2 regions of the Pseudoalteromonas sp. JC28 genome follow, and region 2 is predicted to be linked to the other one. Evidence: predicted binding sites of a transcription regulator. Region 2 holds the regulator's gene; the other holds the start of a gene.
The links. Region 2 encodes ArgR, which controls arginine synthesis, uptake and breakdown. Its sites were predicted from a motif close to ANTGAATANNTATTCANT; they were not measured.
Positions count from the first base shown of each region.

Region 1 (4,023 bases), on a different contig from region 2:
GATGTGTCTAATCCACCAGAGTAAGCCAGTACCACTTTTTTAATCTTGCTCATGTTCTTTAACCTCAAACGTAATCTTTGTTTAACAGCGATACCAGCAATGCGTTTTGAGCATGCATGCGGTTTTCAGCTTGTTGAATAATTTTTGACTTTGGCCCATCCATCACTTCGGAAGTAATTTCAAACTCACGATGTGCTGGCTGGCAATGCAAAATGGCTTGTGCGCCACACGCTTCAACTAATTGTTGGTTGATTTGATATGGCATAAAGGTGTCTTTCACCTGTTCAATTGGCGTTTTATTCCCCATCGAAACCCAAGTATCAGCGTAGAGCACATTGGCACCAGCCGCCGCTTCTACCCGATCACTGACCAGAACTGAGGCGCCATTTACCGCCGCAATTTGTTCAGCTTGCTTTACAATCTGTGCATCTGGAGAATGACCTTTAGGACAAACCGCCACAAAATCAGTACCTAACGTTGCCGCAAGCAACATTAATGAATGTGTTACGTTATTGCCTTCACCGAGGTAAGCGATTTTGATCTGGCTGACATCGTCGTAAGTTTCAAATAAGGTGAGAAAATCAGCCAACGCTTGGCAAGGGTGATATAAATCACATAGGCTATTCACAACAGGCACCGACGAAAACTCAGCGAGCGTCTCAAGCGTGCTATGATGATTTACGCGAGCCACAAGGCCATCGGCCCAAGTAGAAATATTAAGCGCAAAATCTTTTACGGATTCACGCGCCCCCATTGCACCGTTTTGCTGATCTAAATACACAGCATGGCCGCCCAGTTTATGGATACCGATATCGAACGACAGCCGCGTTCTTAAGCTCGGCTTTTCGAATAACGTGACAATCGATTTGCCTGCTAAGGCTTGGTTATATTCTTGCGGTTGATTTTTAATATTTTTTGCAAGCTTTAATAAGTTCAAAACGTTAGTTTGGTCTAATTCCAAACCAGTTAAAAAATGCTTAGTCATGGTGTTTTCCTACGGCAGAATTTGTGTACCTACGTGCTCACCATTGAGCAACGCAATTAAATTTTCTGGCTTTTGCCAGCTAGAGATGTACACCCCTCGTCGTAAGTGTTGGGCAGCGTGAAGACTGGTCTTAACTTTGACCTCCATCCCGCCCACAATGACCTTTTGCGCGATTAACGTTGAGATCTGTTCCGCGTTAAGTTGATTTAATGGCTGTTTATCGCCATCAAGTACCGCCTCAACGTCAGTCATAAAAATAAGTTCTGCACCAAGCTTACTGGCGATAGCTGCTGCTGCTTCATCCGCATTCACGTTGTATAAATGGCCGTCAGCGCCAATACCAACTGAACTAACAACAGGTAACCTGTCAAACTCCAACACCGCTTCAAGCATGCCCCCTTCACTCGCTTCACAGCTACCCACACGGCCAAGCGCTTTAAGCTTTTGAGTTGTGGTAAATCCTGCATCATATAAGCACAGCCCAACGGGCTTGAGCGTGGCGGTAATGGCATCCGCCATCAGTTGCTTGTTAGCACAGCCTGCAAGTGCACCAACAATATAGGGCATTTGCTCTTGCGGACTGATCCGCAGTCCTTGATGTTTTGCAGTAGCAAAACCAGCATCGGTAAGCCACTTATCAACCAGCGCCCCGCCACCATGAACAATCACAAACTGCTTGTGTGGTGCGTCCTGTTGAATTTGCTTGATAGCTGAAAACAATGCTTGCGCTGCACCCTCTTGATTCAACACCGCACCACCTAGTTTTATCACCCAAGTTTGTTTGCTCATGCTGATACTCCTAAACCTTGATAATGCTCAAGTCCTGCCGCCAAGTTCATACATTGTAATGCTTGGCCTGCAGCCCCTTTAAGCAAGTTATCAATCGCGACAACCACGATCAGTTGATTGCCCTTTTGCTGCCAACCAATATCAACAAAAGGCTGATTTTCAACGGCTTTGATTGATGGAAGTTGACTCCCCTTTAATCTGATCAGCGGCTCATCGGCAAGCACTTGGTAAGCGGCATCGACTTGATTTGGTGTGACATTTTCTTTCAGAGTGACGTAGATCGTTTCCAAGATACCACGCTTAAAATTCCCTAAATGCGGCGTAAACAACACTGGGTGCTCAAGGTACTTTTCTATTTCTGGACTATGTCTGTGCGTAAACAAACCGTACGGTGCAAGAGATACTTCGCAAAAGTGTGTGGCGACATTCGCTTTTCTACCTGCGCCAGTAACACCTGAAACAGCATTGATGATAACTGGCTGCTCTGTTATCAGATCAGCTTGTTGTAATGGCTTAAGTGCATTGAGTGCCGCAGTCGGATAACAGCCCGCGACCGCCACCAACTTCGCCGTTTTAATAGCATCGCCGTACCATTCAGCTAGTCCGTATTGCGCTTGCGCTAACCAGTCTTGATGCGGGTGAGAAAAGCCGTAGTAATTTTCGTAGTCTTCATTGCTAGATAAACGGTAACCTCCAGATAGGTCAAAAACCCGTTTCCCCATCTGTAAAAATATCGGTGCAAGCTCTACGCTAACCTTGTGATCCGTGCATAAACACACATAATCCGATGATTGCTCTATCAACGAAAAAGCTTGCTCATTTAAGGGTTGCAGCTCAATATCTAGCAAGCCCGAATATTCTGGATATAAATCGCTGATGAATTTGTGTTTGTCTAAGCTTTGCTCAGATACAAAGCAATGTGCAAGTGTGAAGGCAGGATGCTTGGCAACCAGCTTAGCAAGCTCAGCGCCACTGTAGCCGCTCGCTCCGATTATAGATACTTTCAACATAGTGTTCTCAAGATTAAAAAAGTTTGATTAGGGTTGGTTCTGCTAATTGTTGAAGTCAAATCGTCGCATTGCTGTTCCAAAAATATATTTATGCTAAAAAAGTGAATTGATATTCACTCTAAACATCTTTATATTTTTATGCAAGAACTTTGAATAAGTATTTTAGGAATTTTTATGAAATTGCCCGCTTTTATGGAAATGTATCAGCAACTGATCGCCGCGCCATCTATCAGTGCATTAGAAGAAAGTCTCAACATGAGTAATCAGAATGTGATCCAGCTACTCGCACAGTGGTGCGAAACGTTAGGATTTACTGTCGAAGTAACAGAGCTTGAACATGCAAAAGGAAAATATAATCTAATTGCAAGACGAGGTAATGGCGATGGTGGATTAATGTTGGCCGGCCACACGGATACCGTGCCATTCGACGATAGCCGCTGGCAATTTGATCCTTTTAAATTAAGCGAGCAAGATAATAAATTATATGGTCTTGGAAGTATTGATATGAAAGGTTTTTTTGCTTTCGTATTGAATGCAATCTCAGAGCTTGATGAATTACAGCAAAGTGCTCCTATCATGATTTTAGCCACCGCCGATGAAGAAACCACCATGGCTGGCGCTCAGGAAATTGCTAAACATCCAAGCTTGAAGCCGGCGCGCTGCGTTATTGGTGAACCCACCGATATGGTGCCGGTATTTACCCACAAAGGCCATATGACGACCGCCATCCGTATAGTTGGTCGTTCAGGCCATAGCTCAGATCCAGAGCGTGGCTTAAATGCTATTGAAATCATGCATCAGGTGATTGCAAATTTATTAAAATTAAGAGAAGAATTAAAGAATAAATATTCAACTCCACATTTTGCTATTCCTTACCCAACTTTAAACCTTGGACACATTCATGGCGGCGACAATGCCAACCGTATTTGTGGCTGTTGTGAACTACATATTGATATGCGCCCTTTGCCTGGTCTGAGCATCAAAGAACTACAAGCCATGCTCACGGCAGCTGTAGCACCAATCAATACACATTATCCGAATAGCGTCTCGGTTATAGATATGCACGAACCTATTCCGGCTTTTACCGGCTCGACGGATTCTGCTTTGGTGAAAATGGCTGAGCGCCTGTCAGGACAACAAGCAATTGCTGTAAACTATTGTACCGAAGCACCATTTCTACAACAGCTAGGCTGCGAAACTATCGTCATGGGCCCAGGTTCAATTAATCAAGCACATCAG
Region 1 is NZ_QOKX01000008.1:167,004-171,026, reverse strand. Features, by position in the region: gene DS891_RS18535 (argininosuccinate synthase) at 1-53, opposite strand, end outside; gene DS891_RS18530 (ornithine carbamoyltransferase) at 65-985, opposite strand; gene argB (acetylglutamate kinase) at 995-1,774, opposite strand; gene argC (N-acetyl-gamma-glutamyl-phosphate reductase) at 1,771-2,781, opposite strand; gene argE (acetylornithine deacetylase) at 2,959-4,023, shown strand, end outside.
Region 1: the regulator ArgR is predicted to act here: its motif matches at 2,885-2,902, upstream of argC (N-acetyl-gamma-glutamyl-phosphate reductase).

Region 2 (4,023 bases):
AATACGTAGTTCTGCTGCGGCCATTTTTTCCATTTCACGGGCTTTAAATTCGGCAGCTTGCTCTTTAGCTTTAGCCGCTTCAATATCTTTAACCAACGCTTCTTCGGCCTCAGCTTGAGCAAGAATAATTTTCGCTTGCTTCTCACGCTCGGCTTCAGCAATACATTGCACGTCTTTGATGCGCTCTTGTTCCTCGGCAACGGTTTTCTCTACGGCAACCCGTTCACGCTGAACATCGGCGATTTCTTTTTGCTCGACTTCCAGTGCTTTGGCTTTTTGGATACGTAAAATTTCGGTTTCGCGTTCGCGCTCAATAATTTCAATCTGGCGAGAACGCGTGACTTTTTCTTCTTCTATGCCGAGTAAGCGAAGGCGATTTTGCTCTGCAACATCGATTTCGCGCTGTTTGTTGTGTTCTGCAATTGCAATTGCTTCGTCTGCTTTGAGGCGTGCTTCTTCGGCTTTTAAGCGCTCTTCATGCTTAACACGTTCAGCTTCAGCGGCTTCACGAGCGCGCACCGACTCGATTTCACGGCGTTGTCTCGCGCTGGCATCTTCTCGTTGGCGCTCGACTTCTGCGGCTTTTTCAAAGGCAGCTTGGTTTTGGTTGTCGATTTGCGCTTTTTCATCACATTTAAGCTGGTTAGTTTCCACGTTTTGGCGTGAGGTTTTTTCGGTAATACGGCGAATACCTTCAGCGTCAAGAATGTTATTTGGATCTAACTTGTCGATAGAGGTTTGTTCAAGATAATCAATCGCCACATCTTCTAACGTATAGCCAGATAAATCTTGTCCAATCACTTCTTTAATAGAATCTCGGAACTCATTACGATGCGTAAATAGCTCCTCAAAATTCATGCGCTTACCAACGGTTTTCAAGGCTTCGGAGAATTTTGCCTCAAATAATGCTTGTAAGGTTTCTGGTGCCGATGCGCGGGCACAGCCAACTTGTTTAGCAACGCGTAGGATATCTTCTTTGTTTTCGTTTACGCGAATGTAAAAAGTGATGGCGATGTCAGCACGGATATTGTCTTTACAGATCAGGCCGCTATTTTCACGACGCTCTAATACCATGCGGTTAGTTGAAATATCCATGACTTCCATTTTATGGATCACAGGCAGCACAATGCCGCCCGTTGTCGTGACATCTGGCTCGTTTTTCATCTTGTTGATGATTAATGCCTGACCTTGTTCAACCTTGCGGTAGAACTTTCCAATCAGAAGTAGAATGGCAAAAATAATGACGATGGATATGCCCACGATTGCGAGCACCGGTCCGAGGTTGTTTAGAAATTCCATGTTTTTTCCTGCGTTGCGCTATGTTGTTTGAGTTGGTATTAGCAATGCCAACTCGTTCCTAAATTCCGTTATTTTCCGTACTATTACCAAGGTTTAGCTACAATTGTGTAGCTATGTGTAAGGGTGTCATGTTCGATAAGTAAGGCACTGTCTCCTAGTGTGAAAGTGTTATCTTCATCCGAGCGCACTTCGATGAGTTGATCTGTTCCTTGAATATATACTCTGGCTTGACCGAACGTGTTGCTAACTCTTGATGTTGCAATAACGCATTCGAGCCCAACCAGCGCTTGCTTTGATGTGGTTTCTTGGCTTTCGAAAAAGCGTCGTAGTGGCCTTACAATGACGGCGGTTAGTGGTAATGCTGCAATGAGGCTGGCAAGCATAAATACCGTGCCCATCAGGTAGTAAAAAATGCCATTGCCCAGTAGGTAAGCAAAAAACTGTTGCACATAGATACTGATAATCCAGCCCAGCGCGATGATTAAACTCAATGAAATACTGACAGGGACGCCGCCAAAAGCGACTTCCCAAAAAGAACCAGAGCTTGCGCCTTCGGCTTCAATATCAACATCGCCTTCTAAGATATCGATATCAGCAAAACCGAGTAAAGCAATTAACCAGAACAACAGCACTATGAGTAATAGTGTTGAAAAAATAACAGTGGGAAACGTAAATGCAGTATTTAAAAATTCCATTGCTGATCCTAGTTCCTTGTATTTCCTTTTAAGCGGTTAAGTCAGTGAATTGTCCACTCAGCGCCGCAAGGTGTCTTTGTGTTTATCAAGCGGTGAGCTCCGCATCATAGAATGTGAGATGATTGAGTGAAGCGAATAGCGTTCGTGTCCGGTAAGACGGAGACACTGTAGGAAACAAATCCGAGAAGCTAATCAATCAGCTTAAAAACCATCCATGCGTAGTGAGAAAACTTCACATGCGTTTCTAAAGTTGCCACAATTAGACATATTATGTCAAACGTTTTTTGCTGTAAAGATAAGCAATTTATTCTGTTTATCGTGATAGTGGGGAGGCGTGTTCGTAGAAGCTAGAGTATCAGAGTATGTGCTAACCTGTGAGTTAGCACCGATAAAAATAATAGACTAAACGTTATCGAACAGGGTTTTTACTTTATCTAAAGTAACGTCGATTTCAGATACTTTGGCAGGGGCAATAAAAATCGTGTCATCGCCAGCGATGGTACCTAATACGCCGTCTGCGGTGCCTAATGAGTCAAGTAGTCTCGCAATTAACTGTGCAGCACCGGGACTGGTTCGAATAATAATCATCATTTCGTTGTGCATAATATCAACGACTAACTGACGTAAAGGGCTTTTTGCTGTTGGCACGCTCATTTCAGCGGGTAAGCAGTAAACCATTTCTTGCTTGGCATTGCGGGTACGCACAGCACCAAACTTGCTCAGCATGCGCGACACTTTGCTCTGACTGACGTTGTCAAACCCTTGTTGTTTTAGAGCATCAACAATTTCACCTTGAGAGCCAAAGTTTTCTTCTTTTAAAATGGCTTTAAATGCTTTGATCAGTGCTTCTTGTTTTTCTTGCGGCTGCATAGTCTGTCTTCTTTTACGGCTAATCTTTAAATTCTACACAAAACCGCCGAGATTCCCAAATTTGCGCGATCAAAATGGCAGTCGTAAAGCATAAGTGTACAAAGTGTCGCGATCTTTACACTTTTATTTAAGACATTAGTCAAAAAATCTCGAAAATAACCATGATTAATTTGTGTTTAACAGCGCTTTTCATTATCTTTACTGCACACTCAATTCCACCTTCAAATTATGGAGAATTCAAATGAAAGTTGCTGTATTAGGTGCCGCTGGCGGTATCGGTCAAGCTCTATCTTTATTGCTTAAAAATGGTCTTCCAGCTGGCTCTGAGTTAGCGCTTTATGACGTTGCACCTGTTGTACCTGGTGTTGCAGTTGACTTATCTCACATCCCAACTGCGGTAAAAGTAGCGGGTTATGGTAAAGACGACCTAGACCCGGCTCTTGCAGGTGCTGACGTAGTGCTTATCCCTGCTGGTATGCCTCGTAAGCCTGGTATGGACCGTGCTGACCTTTTCAACGTTAACGCAGGTATCATCAAGACACTTGCTGAAGGTATCGTTAGAAGCTGCCCTAAAGCACTTGTTGGTATCATCACAAACCCAGTAAATGGCACGGTACCAATCGTTGCTGAAGTGTTCAAAAAAGCAGGTACTTATGATCCAGCTCGCGTATTCGGTGTAACAACCCTTGACGTTATCCGCGCTGAAACTTTTATCGCAGAGCTTAAAGGCCTAGACGTTGCTGAAGTTAAGATCCCAGTAATTGGTGGCCACTCTGGTACTACAATTCTACCTCTACTTTCTCAAGTTGAAGGTGTTGAGTTCACTGACGAAGAAGTTGCTGCACTAACGACTCGTATCCAAAACGCGGGTACTGAAGTGGTTGAAGCTAAAGCGGGTGGCGGTTCAGCTACACTTTCAATGGGTGCAGCAGCAGCACGTTTCTGCTTCTCACTAGTGAAAGGTCTACAAGGTGAAGAAGTACTTGAGTACGCATACGTTGAAGGTAACACAGGCGATGCAACATTCTTTGCACAGCCAGTTATCCTTGGTAAAAACGGTGTAGAGCAGTTACTTCCTTACGGTGAGCTAAGCGCGTTTGAGCAAAAAGCAAAAGACGACATGCTAGCGACACTTGAAAAAGACATCAAAGAAGGTGTT
Region 2 is NZ_QOKX01000004.1:301,234-305,256, forward strand. Features, by position in the region: gene DS891_RS11155 (SPFH domain-containing protein) at 1-1,299, opposite strand, end outside; gene DS891_RS11160 (OB-fold-containig protein) at 1,383-1,994, opposite strand; gene argR (transcriptional regulator ArgR) at 2,397-2,864, opposite strand; gene mdh (malate dehydrogenase) at 3,106-4,023, shown strand, end outside.